Heyndrickxia acidicola: one gene and its partners. The protein of the gene in region 1 binds, or shares a complex with, the protein of each later gene. Links are inferred from orthologs where the notes say so. Each region holds a gene or a part of one and is shown in the gene's direction. Other genes may lie near its edges. The genes, in order: A5N88_RS21010, A5N88_RS17175 and A5N88_RS05865.

Region 1 (7,745 bases):
TTTGCAAAACAAAAAACAGAAAAATTCCCAGGTTGCGTATCTAAGCTTTATTATAATGGACGAAAAGCAGCAATTTAAGCGAAAACTCTTTTCTATACATCATGAATTTCTAAATAAATCAAGGCTTTAGACAAAGCGTTGAAAGGATTTCTCCCTTTCAGCATCTTTGCGATTATAGCCGTTAGTTGAAATAGAGAGAGCAGTCTCTATGTAGGAGGTGTCAGGCATGTCATTTGCATCTGAAACAAAAAAGGAGCTGACAAATCTTCAGGTAAAGGATTGCTGTGCGAAGGCAGAGCTTTCTGCCCTCATTCGAATGAATGGTTCCTTATCGTATTCCAATCGGATTCTGGTAGTGAACGTCCAAACGGAAAATGCAGCCATTGCCCGAAGGATTTATACACTGATTAAAAAAATATACAATACACCAGTTGAGCTTTTAGTCAGAAAGAAAATGCGTTTAAAGAAAAACAATGTGTATATTGTGCGATTAAAAAGCAAAGCGAAAGAAATATTAGAGGATTTGCAGATTCTTGAAGAGGGCTTTGTTTTTAACCATCATATCTCTCCGAATTTGATTAAAAAGAAGTGCTGCAAGCGTTCTTACTTAAGAGGGGCATTTCTTGCAGGAGGATCTGTTAATAATCCGGAAACATCATCCTATCACTTAGAAGTCTTCTCGCTTTATAAGGAGCATAATGATTCACTTTGTGAACTGATGAACTCTTTTGATTTAAATAGTAAGACTCTTGAAAGAAAAAAGGGTTTTATCACTTACTTAAAAGAAGCAGAGAAAATTACCGAGTTTTTAAATATTATAGGTGCCCATAGTGCCCTTCTTCGTTTTGAGGATGTTAGAATTGTAAGGGACATGCGAAACTCCGTGAATCGCTTGGTAAACTGTGAGACAGCTAATTTAAATAAAACGATTGGCGCTGCTCTCCGCCAGGTAGAAAACATTCGTTTTATTGAAAGCTCTGTCGGTTTGCAGGTTTTACCGGATAAATTAAGGGAAATTGCTGAATTACGGGTTGCCCATCAAGATGTAACATTGAAGGAATTGGGAGAAATGGTCTCAGGAAGCCACATCAGCAAGTCAGGGATCAATCACAGGCTGCGCAAAATTGATGAAATTGCAGATAAACTGCGTGCAGGTGAAGGGATTACGGCAGCGGTTACAGAATAAAAAAGGAAGAGTTAAAAAGGGAGTGTAGAAAATGTTGGAGAGACAAGTGGAAGTAAAGCTGAAAGCCGGCTTGCAGGCAAGGCCGGCTGCCCTATTTGTTCAAGAAGCAAACCGTTTCAATTCAGAGATTTTTTTGGAGAAGGATGGCAAGAGAATTAATGCCAAAAGTATTATGGGATTAATGAGTCTTGCAGTAGGAACAGGATCTTCCCTTACGCTGATAGCGGATGGGCAGGATGAGCAGGAAGCAATCGAGGCGCTGGCAAAATATATCGAAGAACGCTGATATGTGAAGGAAAGCAGGAAAGCAATACATACCTGCGCGGCACGGGAATGGTTTGCAATTAGCGAACTCTTTATCCTGTCCTTTTGTGCAAACGGTTCGACAAAAACAAAAAGTAAATAAGCTCATAAAGGGTAAAGTAAAAATGTCCGGAGGATGATCTCTGGGCATTTTTCTTGCTAAAACCTTTGTTTAGCTCATTTGTTTGGAACGCCTGCTTCAGCCCCCGTCACAGTAAAGAAATGTAACAAATCCTTATATTTTTTATAAACTTTGGCAAACATTTATTTGTTGGCTTTGTTACAAGCAGTAATCAAAATCAAGAATGTTTTTATTGTGCATAGAACTAGTGTTCGTGTATAATCAAATGGGAGACTGTCATGGCTCATTTCCATATGGAAGCAATGTAAGCAATGTAAGCACATTACAGTTAAATCTATTTTAATGGACAAAGGAGAATGGATGATGATTAAACCTTATTTAATGTTTAACAGGAAATGTGAAGAAGCTTTTACATTATACCGAAAGGCTTTTGATGGCGAATTAATGGCTATGCAAAAATATAGCGATATGCCTCCACATCCTGAATTTCCTGTGGCTGAAAGCGATAAAAACCTTGTTATGCACGCACAATTAAAACTGACGGAAAATGGTTACATCATGGGTTCTGATAGCAGCAGTGATATTAAACAAGGGCAAAACGTATGCATTAGTGTTGAGCTCAACTCTGAGGAGGCTGCTATTAAAGCTTGGAATATGCTTAAAGAAGATGGGAATGTACATATGGATCTTCAGCCAACATTCTTTTCAAAGCTTCACGGTTCTGTTAAAGATACATATGGAATTACCTGGATGTTTACGGTGAATTAAAAATTAAACATTCATTTTATTTGCAATTAAATGAAGTCAGCAGTTGCTTGAAAGTCAATGTTCAGAAAATTGTATATTGCAAAATTATCTGAGTAGTGTTAAAATAATTTACACTTATAAACGAAAGGAACGATGGGTGGACAATGGATAACTAACCTAATTTTTAACATTTGAAATTGTATATTTCAGATACTAAAAACTTAGGATTAGTCTGCCCATTTTTCTTTTTATGCTGTTTAGCTGCAAGGCTGGATAGCTTATTTGAGTACGGTAAAAATGAGATTTGACTAATCCTTCCAAGCTGATTTGGGAGGATTTTTTTCTCCCTGTAAAAGAAGGGATGATTCTTTATGCTAGAACTATTGCAATTACAAAATATAAAAGTTGAAATTCAGGACCGCATTATTTTTGAAAATATAAATACGAATGTCCAGCATCATGACGTCATCGGAATCATCGGGAAAAATGGCGCTGGAAAATCGACTTTATTACAATTATTGAACAGAGAATTTCCACCAACAGAGGGACACATAAAATACTTGCAAAATGACCTCGCAATCACAATGGTTGAACAAGAAACCGAGTCATATTCCTTTAATGAGATATCCTCTCAAGAAGAAGCACTATTAAAGAAATGGCAGGTTCCGACCCATAGCTTCTCTCATTTAAGCGGGGGAGAAAGATTAAAAGCACGGCTTGCAAAAGGCCTAGCCAAAGATGCCGACATTTTATTGCTGGACGAACCGACTAATCACTTGGACGAACAAAGTACTGACCTCCTTTTAAAACAGCTTACCGATTTTAAAGGTACCATTTTCCTTGTATCACATGATCGTTATTTCCTAGATAAAATTGCCACGAAAATATGGTCAATAGAAAATAAAACGCTCATTTGTCATAAGGGCAATTACTCGAGCTATATGGAATTTAGAGAAAGGAACAGACTTGCACAGCAGCGTGAATATGAGAAGCAGCAAAAGATGATAGAACGCATTGAAGGTCAAATGAAACAACTAACATCATGGTCTGAATCAGCCCACGCACAATCTACAAAACAGGATGGCTTTAAAGAATACTATCGTGCAAAGGCTAAACGAATGGATTCACAAGTAAAATCGAAACAAAAGCGTCTTGAAAAAGAACTTGAAAAGATGAAAGTGGATGCTCCAGAGCCTGAATACGAGGTGGAATTTTCCTTTAAGGCAAATCCCAAGATAGGAAAACGCTTTTTAGAAGTTAAACATGTCGAAAAGTCCTTTGAAGGACGAACGCTTTTTAAAGATGTTCATTTTACGATACAGCATGGCGAAAAGGTCTCCGTTATAGGACCAAATGGCAGTGGCAAGACTACTTTTTTGAACATGATAGTTGGAAAAGAAGCAGCTGCTAAAGGCGATATTTGGGTTTCTCTTTCAGCACATATCGGCTATTTAGCTCAAGAAGTATTTGATTTGCCTCTTGATCAAACACCCAAACAGTTATTCGAGCAAGAGTCCTTTGAAGCGAGAGGCCGCGTACGAAACTTTATGAAGCATTTAGGATTCATCAAATCTCAGTGGACAGAGCCTATCGGAAATATGAGCATGGGTGAGCGTGTGAAGTGTAAGTTAATGAAATATATTCTTGAAGAAAAAGATGTACTCATTCTGGATGAACCAACCAACCACCTCGATTTGGCTTCCCGTGAACAGCTCGAACAGACACTAAAACAATATAACGGTACGCTGTTAGTCGTATCGCATGATCGCTACTTTCTGGGGAAAATCACAAACACGAAGCTGGTTTTTTCAAATAACAGCATTATTAAGCGATTAAATAGGAAAGAATCTTTACCGAAAAGAGATGATAGAGAAGAATTGCGTTTAACACTTGAAACAGAAAGACAAGAAGTCCTGGGCAAGCTCAGTTTTATTAGCCCCAGTCATAAAGATTATGAAAAGCTTGACCTTAGATTCAAAGAACTCACCAAGAGGATAAACGAACTTTCGTAAAGAATTTAACGAAGGGATGATGTTGATTTTTAACATTTCATATTTGTTATTATTAAGTGAGCAAAAAAGACGATTTGTACATTAACGTAAAGGGTTCCGTTTTGAGGTGCTTTTTCAAAAATAAGGGGTTTAATGACAAGCGAAATGACATGAAAATTAAAAGAAACTCGTTAGTTTTGACGAGTTTCTTTTTTGTGCTAAATATTCTGAAACTGTTATATCGGCTAGGTTATAATTAACTTGTACATTATTCAACTAACTTGCAGGCTAGCTTGAAAAGAAAAAGGGTTCTTTTTAAATCTAAACTGGAGGAATACTAAATGAAATTAGGATATGTGATGGTATTTGTTTCAGATCTCCGAGAAGCAAAAAGGTTCTATTCTACTCTACTGGGGATGCCTATAATATCGGAGAAGAACAATCAATTAATTTTTCAATTAGAAGGTACACAACTTGTTGCGTTTAAGTGTGAAAAAAATGGGCAGGTGGGAGATTATTCAAACGAAGCTAGAACAGTGTTAGTGTTCCACGTAGATTCTATTGAGAAAAAGTTTTATGAAATGAAGTCGAAGGGTATTAAATTTTTACACGAAAAACCTACTGAAGCTCGATATGCCGCCTTTCTAGACCCTTTTGGAAATGTTTTTGAGATTGCAGAACATTCATCTATCTAAAAAAATGTATGTTCAGAAACTCGCCAATCCTCTTTTTTCTCTAACCTCTTCTTTGGCGCAATGAAATGCTAAATGGCCTCCAAAATGACTATGCCCATTCATACGTCATTTCTCTTATCATTTATTCAAAAAGCAAATCAATACGGAACCCTTAACACTTAAACGTGAATCGTCTTTTTTACCATAGCCCCATTGGAATATCAACAGGTGGATGGTGCTAAGCACAATCGAAGTCTCAGCAAAGCTTGTTGGTGAATTGAATCTAAAGTTGATTGAAGCGGAAGGCACGAGACTCCTGCGGGATCAGCTGGCCAAAGGGAGACCCCGCAGGAGCAAGGCGAAGAGGAGGCTCCCGGCCGCCCGCGGAAAGCGAGTGCCTGAAGCGGAAATCAACCAGCAGGAAGACCAGAACGCAACCAATGTTCATGTTATGTTCCAATATAATTTGAATCCAAAGTTGATTGAATCGAAAGCTGCGAGAAAAGCTTGGCCAAAGGGAGAGACCCCGCAGGAGCAAGGCGAAGAGGAGGTTCACGGCCGCCCGCGGAAAGCAAGTGTCTGAAGCGGAAATCAACCAGCAAGAAAATGCAAAGCACAGCCAAAGCCTCTGAAAAGACTGTAGTAAAAATGTATCAAACATATATTATTGCGAAAAATGACAGACTCAAATAAAAAAACCTGCCATGGTTGTATGGCAGGCTTCGCAATTGGTATTATTTCTTATCGTTATTATTAGTCAGCTCATTGCGGCTGATAATATGGTCGATTAAACCATATTCTTTTGCTTTTTCAGCAACCATGAAGTTGTCGCGCTCTGTATCTCTTTCAATCACTTCAAGAGGCTGGCCAGTACGCTCTGACATGATTTGGTTCAGCTTTTGGCGAAGGAAAAGGATACGTTTAGCAGCAATCTCAATTTCTGTTGCTTGACCCTGTGCACCGCCAAGTGGCTGATGGATCATAACCTCACTGTTTGGAAGTGCATAACGCTTGCCTTTTGCTCCTGCATTAAGAAGGAATGCACCCATAGATGCAGCCATTCCGATACAAATCGTTTGGACATCCGGCTTAATAAACTGCATAGTGTCATAAATCGCCATACCAGCCGTGATACTGCCGCCAGGGCTGTTTATGTAGATGGAGATATCTTTTTCAGGATTTTCAGACTCCAGGAATAGCAATTGTGCTACAATAGAGTTTGCCACATTGTCATCAATGGCGCTTCCAAGCATAATAATACGGTCTTTTAACAAGCGGGAATAAATGTCATATGCACGTTCTCCGCGGCTTGTTTGTTCAATAACTGTAGGGATTAAGTTCATATACTTTCTCCTCCTTTTTTCATTCCTGTCCGCTTTCCAGTTAGCGGCAAGGCATAGCTAATCTAGTTTTTTCCCTATAAAGGAAAACTGAAACATTTAAGGAATGTATTGCTCCTTATGTAATGTTATCATACACCAAATGGTCAATTAAGGTCAAACAAATCAATTTGGTTTTTATAAAAAAATTCGATCCTGTTGTATGCAACAGCCCTTAAATATACTTTAAACATATTAGCCAGAATTTTAACTTTTTAAACGCGAAAAAAGAGTTGCAATATCTCTTTTTTTCTATTATACTATTTTAGTGACGGACTTGCCCTCGTGGTGCAACGGATAGCACGTGAGATTCCGGTTCTTAAGATGTGGGTTCGATTCCTGCCGAGGGCGTACTACTATTAAACAAAAAATGCCTCTGCGCTTTATGAAAAGTGCAGAGGCATTTTTATGTGCTTTTTATGAACAATATCATCTGCCTTTAATGTTAATCATAATGAATCTTTACAAAATTATCCTGCCTCCCCAAAAAAGATATATAAGAATTCGAATAATATGAAGAAGTACTTCTGATACCTTTAAAAACGTAAAAAATCATGGAGATGGATAAAAGAGGAGGGATCATCATGTTAGATTTTGAAACGGTTATCGACCAATTCGCAACGATTAAAGTTATTGGTGTTGGAGGAGGAGGCAACAACGCTGTAAACCGTATGATTGAGGATGGTGTCGGCGGTGTAGAGTTCATTGCCGTTAATACTGATGCTCAAGCTCTTAATCAATCAAAAGCAGGAATTACAATGCAAATCGGTGCAGCATTAACAAGAGGTTTAGGAGCGGGCGCCAACCCTGAAATAGGAAAAAGGGCTGTGGAAGAAAGCAAAAAGCAAATTGAAGAAGTGTTGGCAGGTGCAGATATGGTTTTCGTTACAGCCGGAATGGGCGGCGGTACAGGCACTGGTGCAGCCCCTGCTATTGCAAAAATTGCCAGTGAGCTTGGTGCCCTGACAATTGGGGTTGTAACACGTCCTTTCAAATTTGAAGGACGTAAGCGTGCAACAAACGCAATCAGTGGAATTAACGCAATGAGGGAGGCAGTGGATACCTTAATTATTATTCCAAATGATCGGTTATTGGAGATCATTGATAAAAGAACCCCTATGCTAGAAGCTTTTCGTGAAGCGGATAATGTGCTTCGTCATGGGGTTCAGGGGATTTCCGATTTAATTGCTGTACCAGGTTTAATTAATCTTGACTTTGCTGATGTTAAAACGGTCATGTCTCATAAAGGAACAGCTTTAATGGGGATTGGCACTGGCAAGGGTAAAGATCGTGCTGTTGAAGCGGCACAGAAAGCCTTAAATAGTCCGCTGCTTGAAACTTCTATTAATGGAGCGCATGGTGTAATCATGAACATCACAGGCG
Region 2 (7,853 bases), 860 kb from region 1 along the record:
CGTAAATTAACCTTTGAGCTGGATGAAAAAGTAAGAGAGCGAACGCGGGAGCTCGAGTATATTGCGTTCCATGACCAGTTAACAGGCCTTCCCAACCGCAGGCTGTTTGAACTGTTTTTACGGGAAGCCATCGACAAGGCTATAGAGGAAAATGAACAAATTGCTGTGCTGCTGCTGGATTTGGATCGTTTTAAACAAATTAATGACGTACTGGGGCACAGCATGGGAGATCTTCTGCTTGTCAGGATGGCAAATCGTTTAAAGCTGGCTGTTCATCATCACGGGAAAGTTTTTCGGCTTGGCGGTGATGAATTTATTATGATTTTGCCAGGGGTGACATTAGAGAAGGTAAAGGATCAAGCTGAAAAAATTAAGCGGGTTATAAATCGCCCCCTGAAGCTGGAAAGTGAAGAAATTAGAATATCAACAAGTATAGGGATTTCGCTGTTCCCGAATCATGGAACGGATGCGGCTACTCTCATGAAACAGGCCGACGTGGCTATGTATCAGGCAAAGGAAGCTGGGAAAAATGCCTATCAATTTTTTACGAATGATATGAAAAATCGCATATCAAAACAAATGATGCTGGAAAAAGGGATAGAGGATGCTTTGAAAAACAACGCCTTTCAACTCGTTTATCAGCCGCTTGTGTCTACCAAAGACAGCCGAATTGTCGGGGCAGAAGCCCTTCTGAGGTGGGAGCATCCCGAGCATGGCTATATTCCGCCGCTGGAGTTCATTCCAATTGCCGAAGAGACCGGACAGATTACTGACATTGGCTACTGGGTATTAGAGCAAGCGTGCAGACAAGCTGTCATTTGGTATGAAAAGGGCCATCGTCTCCACTTATCCATCAATATATCGGTTACACAGTTCAAGCAGGCCGACTTTATAAAAAGAGTAAACCATATCCTAGCAGTAACTAAGGCAAGGGGAGAGCTGCTTATTTTTGAAATAACCGAAAGTGTTGCGATATTGGATGCAGAGATGGTGTATAAAGTCCTTAATCAGTTAAGAGAGCTGGGAATCAGAATAGCCATTGATGATTTCGGTACGGGATATTCCTCTTTAAATTATTTGAACCGATTTCCTATTAGTACACTGAAGATTGATAAGTCTTTTATTGACCACATTGCTGAAAGCTACGAAGACAGGCAGATTGTCTCAACCATTATCGGGCTTGCTGAAACGATAAAAGCGTCCGTAATAGCAGAAGGTGTTGAAGAGGCTTCACAGATGGAAATTTTGCAAACCCTTGGCTGTTTTTACGCCCAAGGCTACCTCTTCAGCAAGCCTTTAAAGCCCCAGGACCTTGAAAAGAAACTATTGGGAGATCCAGTTGTACCCGTAATATGAGAAAAGCCGCTTTTTTATACACTGTCTAGCTTCAGCGCCAAACGGATATCGGATTTTTACGTTTCCTGACTGCAATAAGTCAACATCCCGTGTGAACGACTTCTGCGTGTTACCGATATCAAAGTTTTCTAAGACTAGAAATTATGACGCCGATAAGCTAGACGCGTAATCCGCTCAAAAATAAAATTAAATAAAAAAAAGAAGCTGAAGACCCACTGTATAGGTTTTTGGCTTCTTTTTTGTCTGCTCTGGTTTTAAAAAAAACGTTACTTGCCTCCTTAGCAGCGATGAGGAAGCGCCCCAACTGCCCGAACCGACCGCGGCGCAGAAAGCGAGTGCCTTTAGCGTAAATCAACCGGCAGGAAGAACAAAGTGCTGCTGCATAAGCATGTTAAGAAAGATAGGATAGAAAGGATTTGTGGGAATTTTTAAAAAAATAGTTAAACCTATTATTTTAAAGGGAATGGAGTAAAGGGTTCAATGCAAAGGAGGGAGAAAAATGGCATTTCACAGTCCGCAGCAAATCGCTCAGGCAACAGTGGATGCAGGGGTTAGGAAGGCGAGCCTGCCGCTTCGCAGTATGACTGTACTTGGTTTTCTTGCAGGTGCATTTATTTCTATTGGTTTTTTATTGGATATTAGAGTATCGGCTGATCTTCCGAAAGCCTGGGGCTCATTCGGGACATTCCTTGGGGCAGCGGTATTCCCTTTGGGTCTTGTTTTAATTGTCCTTGCAGGAGGGGAGCTTTTAACAGGAAACATGATGGCAGTTCCGCTTGCTGTTTTTATGAGAAGAGTTTCAGCCAAAAAGCTGGTATACAACTGGATCATCATTACAATCACTAACTTTATAGGGGCATTATTTGTTGCTTATTTTTTTGGACATGTAGTCGGTTTGACGGAAACCGGCCCTTTTCTTACAAAAACGGTAGCGATCGCACAGGCAAAAGTGGGAGAAAACTTCTGGGAAAGCCTTGTCTCTGCGGTGGGCTGTAACTGGCTTGTGGGGCTTGCGGTCTGGCTTGCTTATGGGGCTGAAGATATGAGCGGCAAAATTCTTGGAATCTGGTTTCCCATTATGGGCTTTGTCGCCATAGGATTCCAGCACGTAGTAGCCAATATGTTTGTTATACCTGCTGCCATTTTTGCGGGCAAGCTGGGCTGGGGGGATTACATTATGAACTTCATTCCTGTTTTTATAGGCAATGCGATTGGCGGATGCATCTTTGTTGCAATGGCCTATTGGCTGGCGTATAAGAACGATCTGGAAGCGGATCGTGCAGGCAGGATATAAGGATAAAAATTAGCGGAGATTCTTACGGGGAACTCCGCTCTTTTTTGTGAGTGTATTCGTAGTTTCAAACGGGGAGTAATGGCCCTTGGGATTCCCTTTAAATGGGAATTGATTGGCATAAAATGACCAGAAGGAGAAACAATACCTTTGTCTCGGTTGACGCGACAAAGTTAGTTTTCTTCTTTGTTGTGAAAGGGCTCTCTGTGCCGTAGCATTAATAGTGTAAATTATATATGAAAGGAAGAGCGCATATGGCTCAATCTAATATAAAAGTAGCTGTGCAAAAGTTCGGCAACTCTTTAAGCTCCATGATTATGCCAAACATCGGGGCGTTTATTGCCTGGGGACTTATTACTGCTTTATTTATACCTACTGGCTGGCTGCCTAATAAACATCTTGCTACGCTTGTAGGACCGATGGTTACCTATTTATTGCCGCTTCTGATTGGATATTCAGGCGGTAAGCTTGTCCATGGCGACCGTGGAGCAGTGGTAGGTGCGATTGCGACAATGGGTGTTATTGTCGGTACCAATGTTCCAATGTTTTTGGGAGCAATGATTATCGGGCCGCTTGGCGGTTATTTGATTAAGCAGGTGGATCGATTATTTCAGGATAAGATTCGTCAAGGCTTTGAAATGCTTATCAATAACTTTACGGCAGGGATTGTTGGTGCTATCTTAGCAGGCCTTGCTTATTTTGGAATCGGACCTGCAGTTGAAGCCTTAAGTAATCTGCTGGCTTCCGGTGTTAATTTCTTAGTTAAACATCACTTAATTCCTTTAGCCAATATCTTTATTGAACCAGCTAAAGTTCTGTTCTTAAATAACGCAATAGGAAATGGAATTCTGGTGCCTTTAGGAATTGAACAAGCAAAAACCGCAGGAAAATCGATTTTGTTCTTGCTTGAAGCAAACCCTGGTCCTGGTATCGGGCTGCTTTTGGCATACTGCTTCTTCGGTAAAGGAAATGCGAAGCAATCCGCTCCTGGTGCAGCGATTATTCAATTTCTTGGCGGGATTCATGAAATCTACTTCCCATATGTATTAATGAAACCACTTCTTATTCTTGCTGTCATCGCAGGCGGAGTTTCCGGTGTATTCACACTTTCCGTCTTCCATGCGGGCCTGGTTGCTCCGGCATCACCGGGAAGTATCATAGCTGTTCTGGCCATGACACCTAAAGGCGGTTACTTTGGAGTGTTAGCTGGTGTTATCGTAGCAGCGGTTGTGTCTTTTGTTATCTCTGCAATCATTTTAAAAACCTCAAAAGATAAAGAAGGCGATATCTCTGAAGCAGCAGCAAAAATGGAACAAATGAAAGGAAAGAAAAGCTCAGTCGCTGGTGCATTAGCATCCAATCCGGGAGCCCTTCCTGATCAAGTAAATAAAATTGTTTTTGCCTGTGACGCAGGTATGGGATCAAGCGCAATGGGAGCATCCCTTCTCCGCAAAAAAGTAAAAGAAGCTGGTTTGAATCATATCTCGGTTACAAATACCGCGATTTCAAACATTCCTTCAGATGCACAAATCGTTGTTACACAGGAAGAACTTACACCGCGTGCTAAAAACAAAATTCCTGGCGCTTACCATGTGTCAGTGGACAATTTCTTATCAAGCCCTGAGTATGACAGGTTAATCGGCCAGCTGAAAAACGGCGGCGATAAAGCTGAGGTTCATGAAGTGGTCGAAGAGGCGGAAGATAACACACCGCATCCTGATCAAAACGGAAATGCCGATCAAGGACTTCTGCTTGAGAAGAATATTTTCCTTAACCAGGAATTCTCCAGCAAGGAAGAAGCCATTCGCTTTGCCGGAAGAGCCTTGGCGGACTCAGGCTATGTGAAGGAAAGCTATATTGAAGCCATGATTGCGAGAGATCAAATGACCTCTACGTATATGGGTAATGATGTAGCCATTCCACATGGTACAGAAGAAGCGAAAAAGGATGTACTTCAATCAGGCTTTACGGTCCTGCAGGTGCCAAATGGCGTTGACTTTGACGGCCAAAAGGTCCGATTAATTTTCGGTATTGCCGGTAAAGACGGCACACATCTTGAAATTTTGTCAGGCATTGCTGTAACATGTTCAGAAATGGAAAATATCGAGAAGATGGTTGCTGCTAAAACAACCAGAGAATTAATGGACATACTAAATAGTAAATAATCATTTTGCAGAATAGAAAAGCGTATGAATGACGCTTTTCTATTCACTATTTCTCGGGTCTATAAATAGAAATGGGTTGATAGTATGTTTATTACCTCCAGGGAAAAGGCCATTATCGAATTAATTATCAAGACATCCGGAAGACACACGGCTTTGTCCATCGCTACTTTTCTGAATGTAAGTGTTCGGACCATTCAGCGTGATTTAAAGTCAATCGAAAAAATTCTAAAGGATTTCGATCTTCAACTAATCCGTAATCCGAATGATGGGCTGGTCATTGAAGGGAAAAATGAAAAAATCTTTAAGCTGATCCAGCATTTAATGGGGATCCATCCGGTAGATCTGCCGCCTCAAGAAAGAAAGCTTCAGCTTTTATTGGCATTGCTGCAAAAGGAAGAGTCCTATAAAATACAAGGATTGGCTTTTCAGCTAGGTGTCAGTATTACGACCCTCACAGCCTATCTCGATGAATTGGCAGACTGGCTGGCTAATTTCCATGTCAAGCTGACAAGGAAGAGGGGAGTAGGCGTTGAAATTACAGGGAAGGAATTGGATAAGCGAAAAGCATTGGCAGGCTTCTTTCTGCTGTATTTCAATGAGGAGCTAATTGAAAGCTTATTTTTACTGGAAAAAGGGAATTGTTCAAATGAAAAGGTGCTGTACTTTTTTTCCCCGTCGTATCTTCATCAAATTGACAAAGCAGTGAATGCAAGCATCAACACAGGAATGGCGCGTCTTGCTGACAGTGACTACATTGGGTTCATTGTCCATCTCTGTATTACGATGCAACGGGCGGAAGAAGGATTTTTTCTGGAAGAGGAAAACAGCAGCCGAAGCGACGTAAGGGATGAATATCAATTAGTGGCAGATATTTGCGGAGCTCTTAAAGAGAATTTTTCCATACCCTTTTCACATGAAGATATTCATTATTTGGCTGTCATTCTTAAAGGGTCAAAGCTGCAGGCAGCCGATGCGGTGCCGTATGATAGTGTGGTGCTGGGGCAAAGAATTAAGAAATTAATCCAATATGTTTCCACTCAGCTGCATGTGGATTTAACGAAGGATTTTTCTTTGTTCCAGGGGCTGTTGGCACATATGGAGCCATCGCTATTCAGGATTAAGCAGCAAATGGGGCTATTTAACCCCTTAACAGAAGAAATCAAACGCAAGTATCCTGTTCTGTTTATGGCCATTAAGAATGGTGTGGAAAAGGAATTTGAAGAATTTGGTTTTTTTCCGGATGATGAGATTGCGTTTATTGTGCTTCACTTTGGCTCGGCGCTGGTCATGAGGGAAGAGGATCTGCCGATTCACGCTTTGGTTGTTTGTCCTACCGGAATTGGAACGTCAAAAATGCTGGCAAGCAGAATCAAGAAAGAGATTGTTGAGATTGATTCTGTTGAAGTGAAGTCCATAAAAGAAATGCAGGAAGGAAATTATGACCGCTATGATGTCATTATTTCTACCGTTAGGCTGCCGTTTATAGATATGGATTATATTCTCGTCACACCTCTTTTGAGTGAGGAAGATATAACGAACATCCGGGATTTTTTAAGAAAAAATATTGAGGCTCTCACTCAAAATAAGCATTATATTAAGTCGACGCAAAAAGAGCCTTCTGCACCTAAAACAGCGAAGCGGCCGATTACGGAAGTTCTTCAGGAGTTAAATGATACACAGCAGAGCATGGCCTCCTTGCTGACCAACTTTAGAGTATACCGCCTGCATCATTTACAAAGCCATGAACAGACGCTTTCAGAAATGGTCAGGCAGGCAGAAGAGGATAAGCTGTTAACGAATGGCCAGGACGTAATGGAGACGCTTAAAGAGCGGGAAAGAAAAGGCGGGCTTGGAATTCCCGGCACCAGCATGGGATTATTTCATTGCCGGAGTGAACACGTTAAACAACTCGTTTTTCAAATCTCTCATTTAGAAAATCCTTGTCTTGTAAAAGGCATGGACGGAAAAAACATGTATATGAAGAGTCTGCTGCTAATGCTTGCCCCAGAAGAATTAAGTGCAAGAGAGCAGGAAATTGTAAGTCTGGTCAGCACCAGCCTGATAGAAAATAATGAAGCGATTATGATTTTTTCATCATCGAATGAAGAGATGATTTTGGAAAGGCTTGAATCCATCTTTCTGGAATATCTCCATACTAATTTAATAAAGGAATGATAAGAATGAAACAAGCAGTACATTTTGGAGCAGGAAACATCGGCAGAGGGTTTATCGGAGCATTATTTTCACAATCCGGCTATCATGTAACGTTTGTGGATATTGCAGATCAAATTATTTCTAAATTAAATGAAGAAAAACAGTACCAAGTAAACTTGGCAACGGATGCCCATGAATCTATGACGATTGACAATGTGTCAGGCCTGAATAACCTGACACAGGAAAATGAAGTAATGGAAGCCATTAAAAATGCCACTTATCTGACGACAGCGATCGGACCGAATATCCTTCCTCGTATCGCTCCGTTAATGGCTAAAGGAATTGCTGAGAGAATAAAATCCAACAGCGAAAAGCTTTACGTCATTGCATGTGAAAATCAAATTTCTGCAACCGAGCTTTTAAAAGGCTATATTTTAGAAAGCCTTGATGAGGACACAAAAGCGAAGCTGGAAGGGCAGGTTTACTTCTTTAATTCCGCAGTTGACCGTATCGTGCCAATCCAGAATAACCAAGGCTCCTTAGACGTACTGGTTGAGCCATATTATGAGTGGGTTGTGGAAACAACAGAAACCATTCCTCCAGTAGAAGGCATGAAAATTGTTCCGGATTTGGCCCCTTTCATTGAAAGAAAGCTTTTTACCGTTAACACAGGACATGCTGTTATTGCTTATCTAGGATACTTAGAAGGAAAAGAGACAATCGATCAAACGCTCCAGGACGAAGAAATTGTGAAGCAGGTACAAGCAACACTTGGTGAAACAGGTGCCTACCTCATTAAGGAATACGGCTTAAATGCTGAGGAGCATCAGCAGTATATCAACAAAATTATTAATCGTTTCAAAAATGCTTACCTGAATGACGGTGTA
Region 3 (7,688 bases), 3.3 Mb from region 1 along the record:
TTACCGTCATAATTGGATTTTGCGCCGGATTATATGCAGGATATATTTCAGATTTAATTGGCAGGAAAAAAATACTGCAAAGGGCAGGGCTTGCGAGGCTTCTTGGTGTGCTGTTGCTGCTTTCGACCAGTACATCTTGGATTCACTCGACAATCATGTCTTTTATAGCCATCCTGATTATCACGGCCAGCAGCGGGATGGCAGCCTGCCGCAGAAGATCCACCATCAAAACTGTACCCTGATCCTCGATTAAAATTCCGGCCCATTGGATCTTTTGAATTCTCATCCCTGCACACTTCCTTATTAGTTTATATAAAAACTGACTATATAGTTTCTTTTATTAAAACATATATTTCCATTTTATTCAATTGCAAACGAAAGAGAAGAGCAGTGGTTTGTCCGATTTTCTTTTATGTTTTTAAGGAAAACTGTGGAAAAAAAGAGAGGGGCTTTTATTCCTAAAAGCGCCCTCCTTCTGAGTCCAACTATCGTTTAAATTTATTCGATACCCCTTTGACGACCTTTGAGGTTGTATCGACCGTTTTCCCAACCATGCCATTTCCGAAGCTGGAAGTGTTTTTCAGGATGCTGGAGGATGTATCTGCCACTTTGCCGATTAAGCCGCCTTCACCCACTACGTTCTTCACGACATTATTAGCAGTATCCACCGTTTTGTGAACCAAGTCATTGGCCTGGTTCGAAGCATGCTTAAAGATATTATCATAGTCACTCATCATATTTCCCTCCTTCCTTTGTACTTCATATTATGTTGGATGAGTAGCTTGTGCTATTGGGTCTTTGGAGGATAAGAAGGAATTGTTGTCTTCCTAAGTGATCTCTTAGCCGCGTTTTTCCATTTTTCAACCAGAAAAAGCGAAAGAAGCGGACAACCTCGCATACGAATATAAAGCAAATCACAATAGGGATAATACTGGAAAAAAGAGGGGTGTGTCTTTTGATTGATCACCTGCACGAAATTGGAGCAACTTCAGCAGCGAGTCTTCACAATGTTGTTGCCGCCGTTCTTTCCCAGCCGCTCAGCATCCTCTTGCAGGGACGATTGTAGGCGTATTTTTGATCAGCTTATTTTGGATTGGGGGCCTTCATGGCGACAATATTGTCGGAATGGTAATGAGCCCGATTTGGTTAAAGGCAACTGGCGAAAATGCCGCTGCATTTGCGCAGCACCAGCCAATTCCCAATATCTTTACCAATGAATTCTATGGAAGCTTTGTCACCATTGGGGGAACAGGCGGGACGATTTCCTTTGTGATTTTGATGATTTTCTGGGCAAAAAGCAAACAGCTCAAACAACTCGGTAAGCTGGCGTTGCCTTCCTGTTTATTCATGATCAATGACCCCGTCATTTTGGGTACGACGATTGTCCTGAAACCACTTCTAATCATTCCGTTTTTCCTTGCTCCGATTGTGAATGTAATAGGTACCTAAATTGGTATGGAAACTGGGCTTATAGCCAAAACAATCGCTGCTGTGCCATGGACCACACCACCCATTATTTCCGGATTTTTTGCGACAGGCGACCATATTTCCGGCGCTGTCATGCTCTCGTCAGTATGGTCCTGGACTTCTTCATTTACCTTCCATTCTTCCGGATGTGGGATAAATTGAAGACGAAGGAAGAAAAGGAAATGGATTCAGCAGTTTAGTGTCGGCATTCATCCTCGTTATTTTACGAAATGAACAGCACGAGATAATAGGAAAAAATCGGTAATATATTTCTGCAGTGATTCCCTTTTTCCCTATACATAAAGTGAAAAAGAAGAGAATACCTTAGTGGTAGATTAGCAGATTGGCATTATACATCCTAAAAATTGTAAGCGATTACACAAAAAGAGGGGGAATTGGATGAAACACATTTTGCTTTGCTGCGCTGCCGGCATGTCAACAAGCCTTTTGGTGACAAAAATGGAGACGGCCGCCAAAACACAGGGAGTGGAAGCAGAAATTTGGGCCGTAGGGGCTAGTGAAGTGGACCGCCATTTGGATAGGGCGGACGTGCTCTTAATCGGCCCGCAGGTACGCTATCTTTTGCCGCAATTAAAGAAAAAAGGAGAAACAAAAGGTATAAAAGTAGAAGCGATCAACACGGTTCATTATGGGATGTGCAATGGCCCTGAAGTGTTAAAGCACGCCCTGTCACTCATTCCGTAATTCGATTGGCCCCGTAATAACCAAAAACAGACGAGGTGATCGTATGAGCAATGTCAGCCAATTTGTTGAGAACAAAATACTGCCGGCTGCAGGAAGAGTTGCCGGTCAAAGACATTTACAGGCTCTTCGTGACGGGATTATCCTAACGATGCCGCTTTTGATTATCGGATCGCTGTTTCTTATTATCAGCAGCCTTCCCATTCCGGGGTATGCGGATTTTATGGCACGAACCTTTGGAGCAAGCTGGCAAACAAAGCTTCTCTATCCAGTGAATGCCAGCTTTAATATTATGGCCCTGATTGCCGCCTTCGGGATTGCCTACCGCCTAGCGGAAAAATACAATGTGGATGCCCTATCTGCAGGGGCGATTTCTGTTGCGGCCTTTGTTTTGGCCACGCCGTATTTTACGATGTTTACACCTCTGGGCGCCAAAACAGCCATTGAAGTAGACGGCGTTCTTTCCTTGTCCTACCTTGGCAGCAAAGGCTTGTTTGTTGCGATGATTCTCGCCATTCTTTCTACTGAAATCTACCGTTTTATTGTACAGAAGAACATTGTCATTAAACTGCCGGACGGTGTGCCGCCATCTGTCAGTAAAAGCTTTATCGCGCTCATTCCGGGGTTTGTCGTCATTGCGGTGGTTTGGATTCTCCGCCTGTTAGTGGAACAAACTTCGTTTGGAAGCCTACACAATGTAGTCGGCACTCTCCTGCAGGGACCGCTCTCTGCGTTTGGAGGATCCTTGATTGGAACGCTTGTGATCGTCCTGCTGCTTCAGCTTTTATGGACGGTTGGTTTGCACGGAGCCGCCATTGTCGGAAGCGTTATGGGACCGGTCTGGCTTGCGGCTACGGATGCGAACCGGATTGCATTTCAAAATCATGAAGCACTCCCGCATGTATTTACCCAGCCATTCTTTGATATTTTCATTTATATGGGCGGATCCGGTGCTACCATCACATTCGCGCTCATGATGGTCTTTTTCTCAAAAAGCCAGCAAGCCAAGCAGCTGGGAAGACTGGCCATTGCACCGGGAATTTTCAATATCAATGAACCGATTGTCTTCGGTGCACCAATCGTTATGAACCCGCTTCTCATGATTCCATTCATCCTGACGCCGCTTGTGACAACGATTGTTACCTATATTGCAATGCATACCGGTCTTGTGCCAAAAACGAATGGAACCCTTCCTCCGTGGACAACGCCGCCTATAATCGGAGGATTCCTTGCAACCGGAAGTATTGTCGGCTCCTTAATGCAGCTGATCAACCTGGCGATCGGTTTTGTCATCTATTTTCCATTCTTTAAAATCTGGGATAAACAAAACCTGAAGATGGAAAAGGGTGCATAGAATATGCTGTAAGCCTTGGATAACAGGGGCTTGCCTTCGGGCAGGCTCCATTCGTTACATAAACGTAAATATTTAGAGAAGGTGAAAAGATGACAAAAGAAGAATTGTATACCATATCCTTTCAGCTAATTCTGCACGGGGGAAATGCAAGGAGTCTTGCGATGGAAGCCATCTTTGAGGCAAAAGAAAAAAGCTTTGCGTCGGCTTTAGAAAAGCTTTCAGAAGCAGGTAGGGAACTGAATGAAGCTCATAAATATCAGACACAGCTGATTCAGGCTGAAGCCGGCGGGGAAGCATTGGACCTGCCGATTCTTCTTGTCCATGCGCAGGATCATTTGATGAACGCTTTGACAGTGAAGGATTTAGCTGCGGAAATCATCGACATCCGCCAGGAAATGGCCGCAAGCCGCAAAGGGGAGGAAACAGAATGACCGAAAAAAAGACCGTTAAAATTGCAACAATTGGAGGAGGCTCAAGCTATACTCCGGAGCTTGTAGAAGGATTTATTAAACGGTATCAGGAGCTGCCGCTTGGGGAGCTTTGGCTTGTGGATGTACCGGAAGGAAAAGAAAAGCTGGAAATCGTAGGGGATTTGGCCAAGCGGATGTTTGAAAAAGCAGGTCTTCCAGTAGAGGTTCACTTAACACTGAACCGCCGCGAAGCCCTGAAGGATGCCGACTTTGTTACAACACAATTCCGTGTCGGGCTGTTGGATGCCCGTGCAAAAGACGAACGAATCCCTTTGAAGCATGGCGTCCTCGGACAGGAAACGAACGGCCCTGGCGGTCTGTTTAAAGGACTGCGTACCATCCCGGTCATTTTGGACATCGTCAAGGATATGGAAGAGCTGTGCCCGGAAGCCTGGCTGGTGAATTTTACGAATCCTGCCGGAATGGTCACAGAAGCCGTGCTTCGGCACAGTGATTTCCGTCGTGTCGTTGGCCTTTGCAATGTGCCAATCGGAATGGAAATGGGAATCGCAAAGCTTCTCGATGTTGAGCATTCCCGTGTCCGGATTGATTTTGCCGGCTTGAATCATATGGTGTACGGGCTGGATGTTTATGTGGATGGTGTAAGCGTGAAAGACAGGGTAATCGAGCTGTTAAGCGACCCGGCCAATACATCTTTTGTGAAAAATGTTCAGGGACAGGGCTGGGAGCCAGAATTCATCCGATCCTTAAATGCCCTCACCTGCGCATACCACAACTACTATTACAAGATGCCGGAGATGGTCAAGAAAACGATCGAAACGGCTGAAAAAGAAGGAACCCGTGCCGAAGTCGTCAAACGTCTGGAGGATGAATTGTTTGAGCTCTACAAGGATCCGAACCTTGCCATTAAGCCTCCGCAGCTGGAAAAACGGGGCGGAGCCTACTATAGTGATGCAGCGGTTCGCCTGATTACTTCCATTTATACGGATAAAGGGGATATTCAGCCGGTCAATACGATGAACAAAGGAGCGATTGCGAGCATTCCGTATGAGTCAGCAGTTGAAGTCAGCTGTGTGATTACAAAGGATGGCCCAAGACCGATCACGATGGGCGACATTCCCGTGGCAGCCCGCGGACTTGTGCAGCAAATCAAATCATTTGAACGCATTGCCTGTGAAGCGGCAGTGGAGGGCAGCTATGACAAAGTCGTTTTAGCCTTGACCATTAACCCGCTAGTCGCCTCCGATAAGCTGGCGAAAAAGATTGTAGATGAAATGCTGGAAGCACACAAAGCGTATTTGCCGCAGTTTTTTAAAACCAAAAAAGTAGCCGCTGCCAAAGGGTAAAGGAGGAAGCTAATTGATTAAATTAATTGTAAATGCCGATGATTTTGGTTACACAAGAGGGATCAACCACGCCATAATCGACTGCCATCAAAACGGGATCGTCAACAGTGCCACCATGATGATGAATATGCCAGGAGTTCCTCATGCCGTTGTGCTCGCTAAAGAAAATCCCAAGCTGATGGTGGGCATCCATCTTGTCCTGACATGCGGAAAGCCGCTTTTGGATGATGTGCCATCCCTCGTGGATCAAGAAGGAAAATTTAAAAAGCTTTCCTATTTGCGCGAGCATGTAAGCGACGTTTCCTTGGAAGAACTGGAGCGGGAGTGGTCTGCCCAAATCGAAGCTTTCCTAGCAACAGGACTTACCCCAAGCCATTTTGACAGCCACCATCACACCCATACCATTCCAGAATTCCTCACCGTAGTACAGAGGCTTTCCCGGAAATACGGATTATCCTGCCGCCTCGCTTCTGATCAGGCAGTGGACGGTGTTCCGGCTTTTAGCGATGTCTTCCTGCATGATTTTTACGGTTCTACGGCAACCGAAGATTATTTTGACGACATCGCAAGCAAAGCTCCGGACAATTCAACCGTCGAAGTCATGTGCCACCCGGGTTATGTTGATCAGGCTTTGTTAACTGGATCCTCCTATGCAATCGAGAGAGTAAAGGAAACGGAGATCCTGACAACAGTGAAGCTCCCGGCTTCAGTACAGCTGGTGAAAGAGGGGATTGCGGTAGAGTAGGGTTTATGAAGTCGATGTTTACGGTATGCAGCTTTTAGCTATGCGGTTTTTTATTAACAGATTTGGTTATTTAATACAAAACGCTAATTCACAACGATTTTGCATGCCAATTAACACACTTTTTGAAAACGAATTAGCAATAAAAAAAGCAGTAGATTCCGTATTTAATCGTATGTACTGTTTTAGGGTGAATCGGTTTAAACGACACACAAATAGACAACAGTTTTGGAATCAAAATTCACCTGTAAAGTGATTTAAAGGTAGTCGAAGGGATAATAAACTTTATTAAAAAACCTGTGTCGAATTTTAATTCGATACAGGTTTTTAATAATTTATAAATTCTTTATATTAAAGAGTTTTTCTTGATTATTAATCTTTCGGTATTTCAATCTTGGCATAAAAATAAGAGGCCACCACTATAATACCTACCCATAAAATCACCGGAACCACAACTGCTATTATCATCATTAAGTTTAGTGGTAAAGTCCAGGCAAAAATGATGATAAGAAGTCCCATCGGAATTCCTAATTGTCCTCCAAGACGATGTGTACGGATCCAACTTTCCGTACTTGATAAAGTCCAAGGTGTTCTGAATCCTACCCACCAATTTGGCTGAAGGCGGGTGGATATGTTGGCTATGAGCATGAACATGATACCGTATGCACTCGGTGCAAATCGTATCGATAGGATGTGTAAGCTATGACCTAAGACAGTTGCATAGATGATTCCAATACATACGACAATCACGCCGCCAATATAACGATATGTTGACCAAAAAGAATCATAATTTTTTTTCTTTGGGTCAATTCTCCATAGGACATGCCATAAAAGAATGATAACAAGCATAATAGCTGGCTCATATAAAACGATTAGCCAACTTGGTCTCATATGGTTCGCTTTTCCTGCAACTTCAGCTGGAAGATGTGTATAAGCAATTATTCCGAGTATAATCGCCAAAACCCATGTAAGCCACCCCCACCAAGGCATTGCATTATTTTTCTTTTTCATAATGACCACCTCCAAAGTGTTCAAAAAGCCATACAAGCCATTCTTGAATAATAGTGGTATTAAGTTTGTAAATAATGAAATTTCCTTCTCGTTGGGCAATAATCAAGTTTGCATTTTTGAGGACATTCAGATGACGGCTAATAGTTGGTTGAGCAGATGAAAAATGTTCAGATATTTCACCTGCTGTTTTGGGTCCTTCTTTTAGTAACTCGATAATCTTCCTGCGTGTTTGGTCAGACATCGCTTTAAAGATGCTCTCGTTCATCATATTCACCTTCCTCAATTATTATTGTATAGCTAATTAGCTATATAGTGAATTATTTTTCGGGAAATTTCTAAACTAAATTCTTATTAAAACGCTCTGCACAAAAACAACGTTCTCCACAAATGTTTTTCTTATCTTTCCTTAAAGTTGTAAAGGTGCTGTGTGAGCGCTACCCCAGTAAGCCAAACACAAAGAATGTTCACAAATGCTGAAACGAATTTAGGTGTAGTAAAGACATTGTTAAGTAACGGTTGATTTTTTCAACTGAAATAAAGCATAACTCCATTGGAATTGTCGGTAAAATACATTTTAATAACAGTAGGGGGAATGAAAATGATGAGAGAAATAAATATTGCAAAAGTTATTACAT

The links.
Region 2: the proteins of A5N88_RS21010 (region 1) and A5N88_RS17175 are in contact, whole or in part, in an NMR structure (PDB 1J6T), measured with the Escherichia coli proteins. The link is inferred for Heyndrickxia acidicola from one-to-one orthologs.
Region 3: the proteins of A5N88_RS21010 (region 1) and A5N88_RS05865 are in contact, whole or in part, in an NMR structure (PDB 2LRK), measured with the Escherichia coli proteins. The link is inferred for Heyndrickxia acidicola from one-to-one orthologs.

The regions. Positions count from the first base shown.
Region 1 is NZ_KV440953.1:4,524,402-4,532,146, forward strand. What follows is about bases 1-2,844. They hold A5N88_RS21010 (HPr family phosphocarrier protein), read left to right. Parts: upstream 1-1,217; coding sequence 1,218-1,472; downstream 1,473-2,844. Other genes in these bases: whiA (DNA-binding protein WhiA), read left to right, coding at 227-1,186; A5N88_RS21015 (VOC family protein), read left to right, coding at 1,935-2,339; abc-f (ribosomal protection-like ABC-F family protein), read left to right, coding at 2,690-2,844. In the rest of the region: more of abc-f, read left to right, coding at 2,845-4,330; A5N88_RS21025 (VOC family protein), read left to right, coding at 4,651-5,004; A5N88_RS21030 (hypothetical protein), read left to right, coding at 5,216-5,566; cell division protein FtsZ, read left to right, coding at 6,947-7,745.
Region 2 is NZ_KV440953.1:3,664,154-3,672,006, forward strand. The notes cover bases 2,405-5,356. They hold A5N88_RS17175 (PTS mannitol transporter subunit IICBA), read left to right. Parts: upstream 2,405-2,901; coding sequence 2,902-4,812; downstream 4,813-5,356. Other genes in these bases: A5N88_RS17170 (formate/nitrite transporter family protein), read left to right, coding at 2,405-2,650; A5N88_RS17180 (BglG family transcription antiterminator), read left to right, coding at 4,897-5,356. In the rest of the region: A5N88_RS17165 (DUF4084 domain-containing protein), read left to right, coding at 1-1,356; more of A5N88_RS17170, read left to right, coding at 1,856-2,404; more of A5N88_RS17180, read left to right, coding at 5,357-6,987; A5N88_RS17185 (mannitol-1-phosphate 5-dehydrogenase), read left to right, coding at 6,993-7,853. UniProt on the Escherichia coli protein: The phosphoenolpyruvate-dependent sugar phosphotransferase system (sugar PTS), a major carbohydrate active transport system, catalyzes the phosphorylation of incoming sugar substrates concomitantly with their translocation across the cell membrane.
Region 3 is NZ_KV440953.1:1,257,377-1,265,064, reverse strand. The notes cover bases 2,497-5,283. They hold A5N88_RS05865 (PTS sugar transporter subunit IIA), read left to right. Parts: upstream 2,497-3,612; coding sequence 3,613-3,954; downstream 3,955-5,283. Other genes in these bases: A5N88_RS05860 (6-phospho-beta-glucosidase), read left to right, coding at 3,951-5,283; celB (PTS cellobiose transporter subunit IIC), read left to right, coding at 2,497-3,523. Outside these bases: A5N88_RS05890 (hypothetical protein), read left to right, coding at 1-242; A5N88_RS05885 (hypothetical protein), read right to left, coding at 486-734; A5N88_RS05875 (PTS sugar transporter subunit IIB), read left to right, coding at 1,867-2,172; more of celB, read left to right, coding at 2,216-2,496; more of A5N88_RS05860, read left to right, coding at 5,284-5,300; chbG (chitin disaccharide deacetylase), read left to right, coding at 5,314-6,045; A5N88_RS05850 (SdpI family protein), read right to left, coding at 6,415-7,053; A5N88_RS05845 (autorepressor SdpR family transcription factor), read right to left, coding at 7,037-7,321; A5N88_RS05840 (helix-turn-helix domain-containing protein), read left to right, coding at 7,655-7,688. UniProt on the Escherichia coli protein: The phosphoenolpyruvate-dependent sugar phosphotransferase system (sugar PTS), a major carbohydrate active transport system, catalyzes the phosphorylation of incoming sugar substrates concomitantly with their translocation across the cell membrane.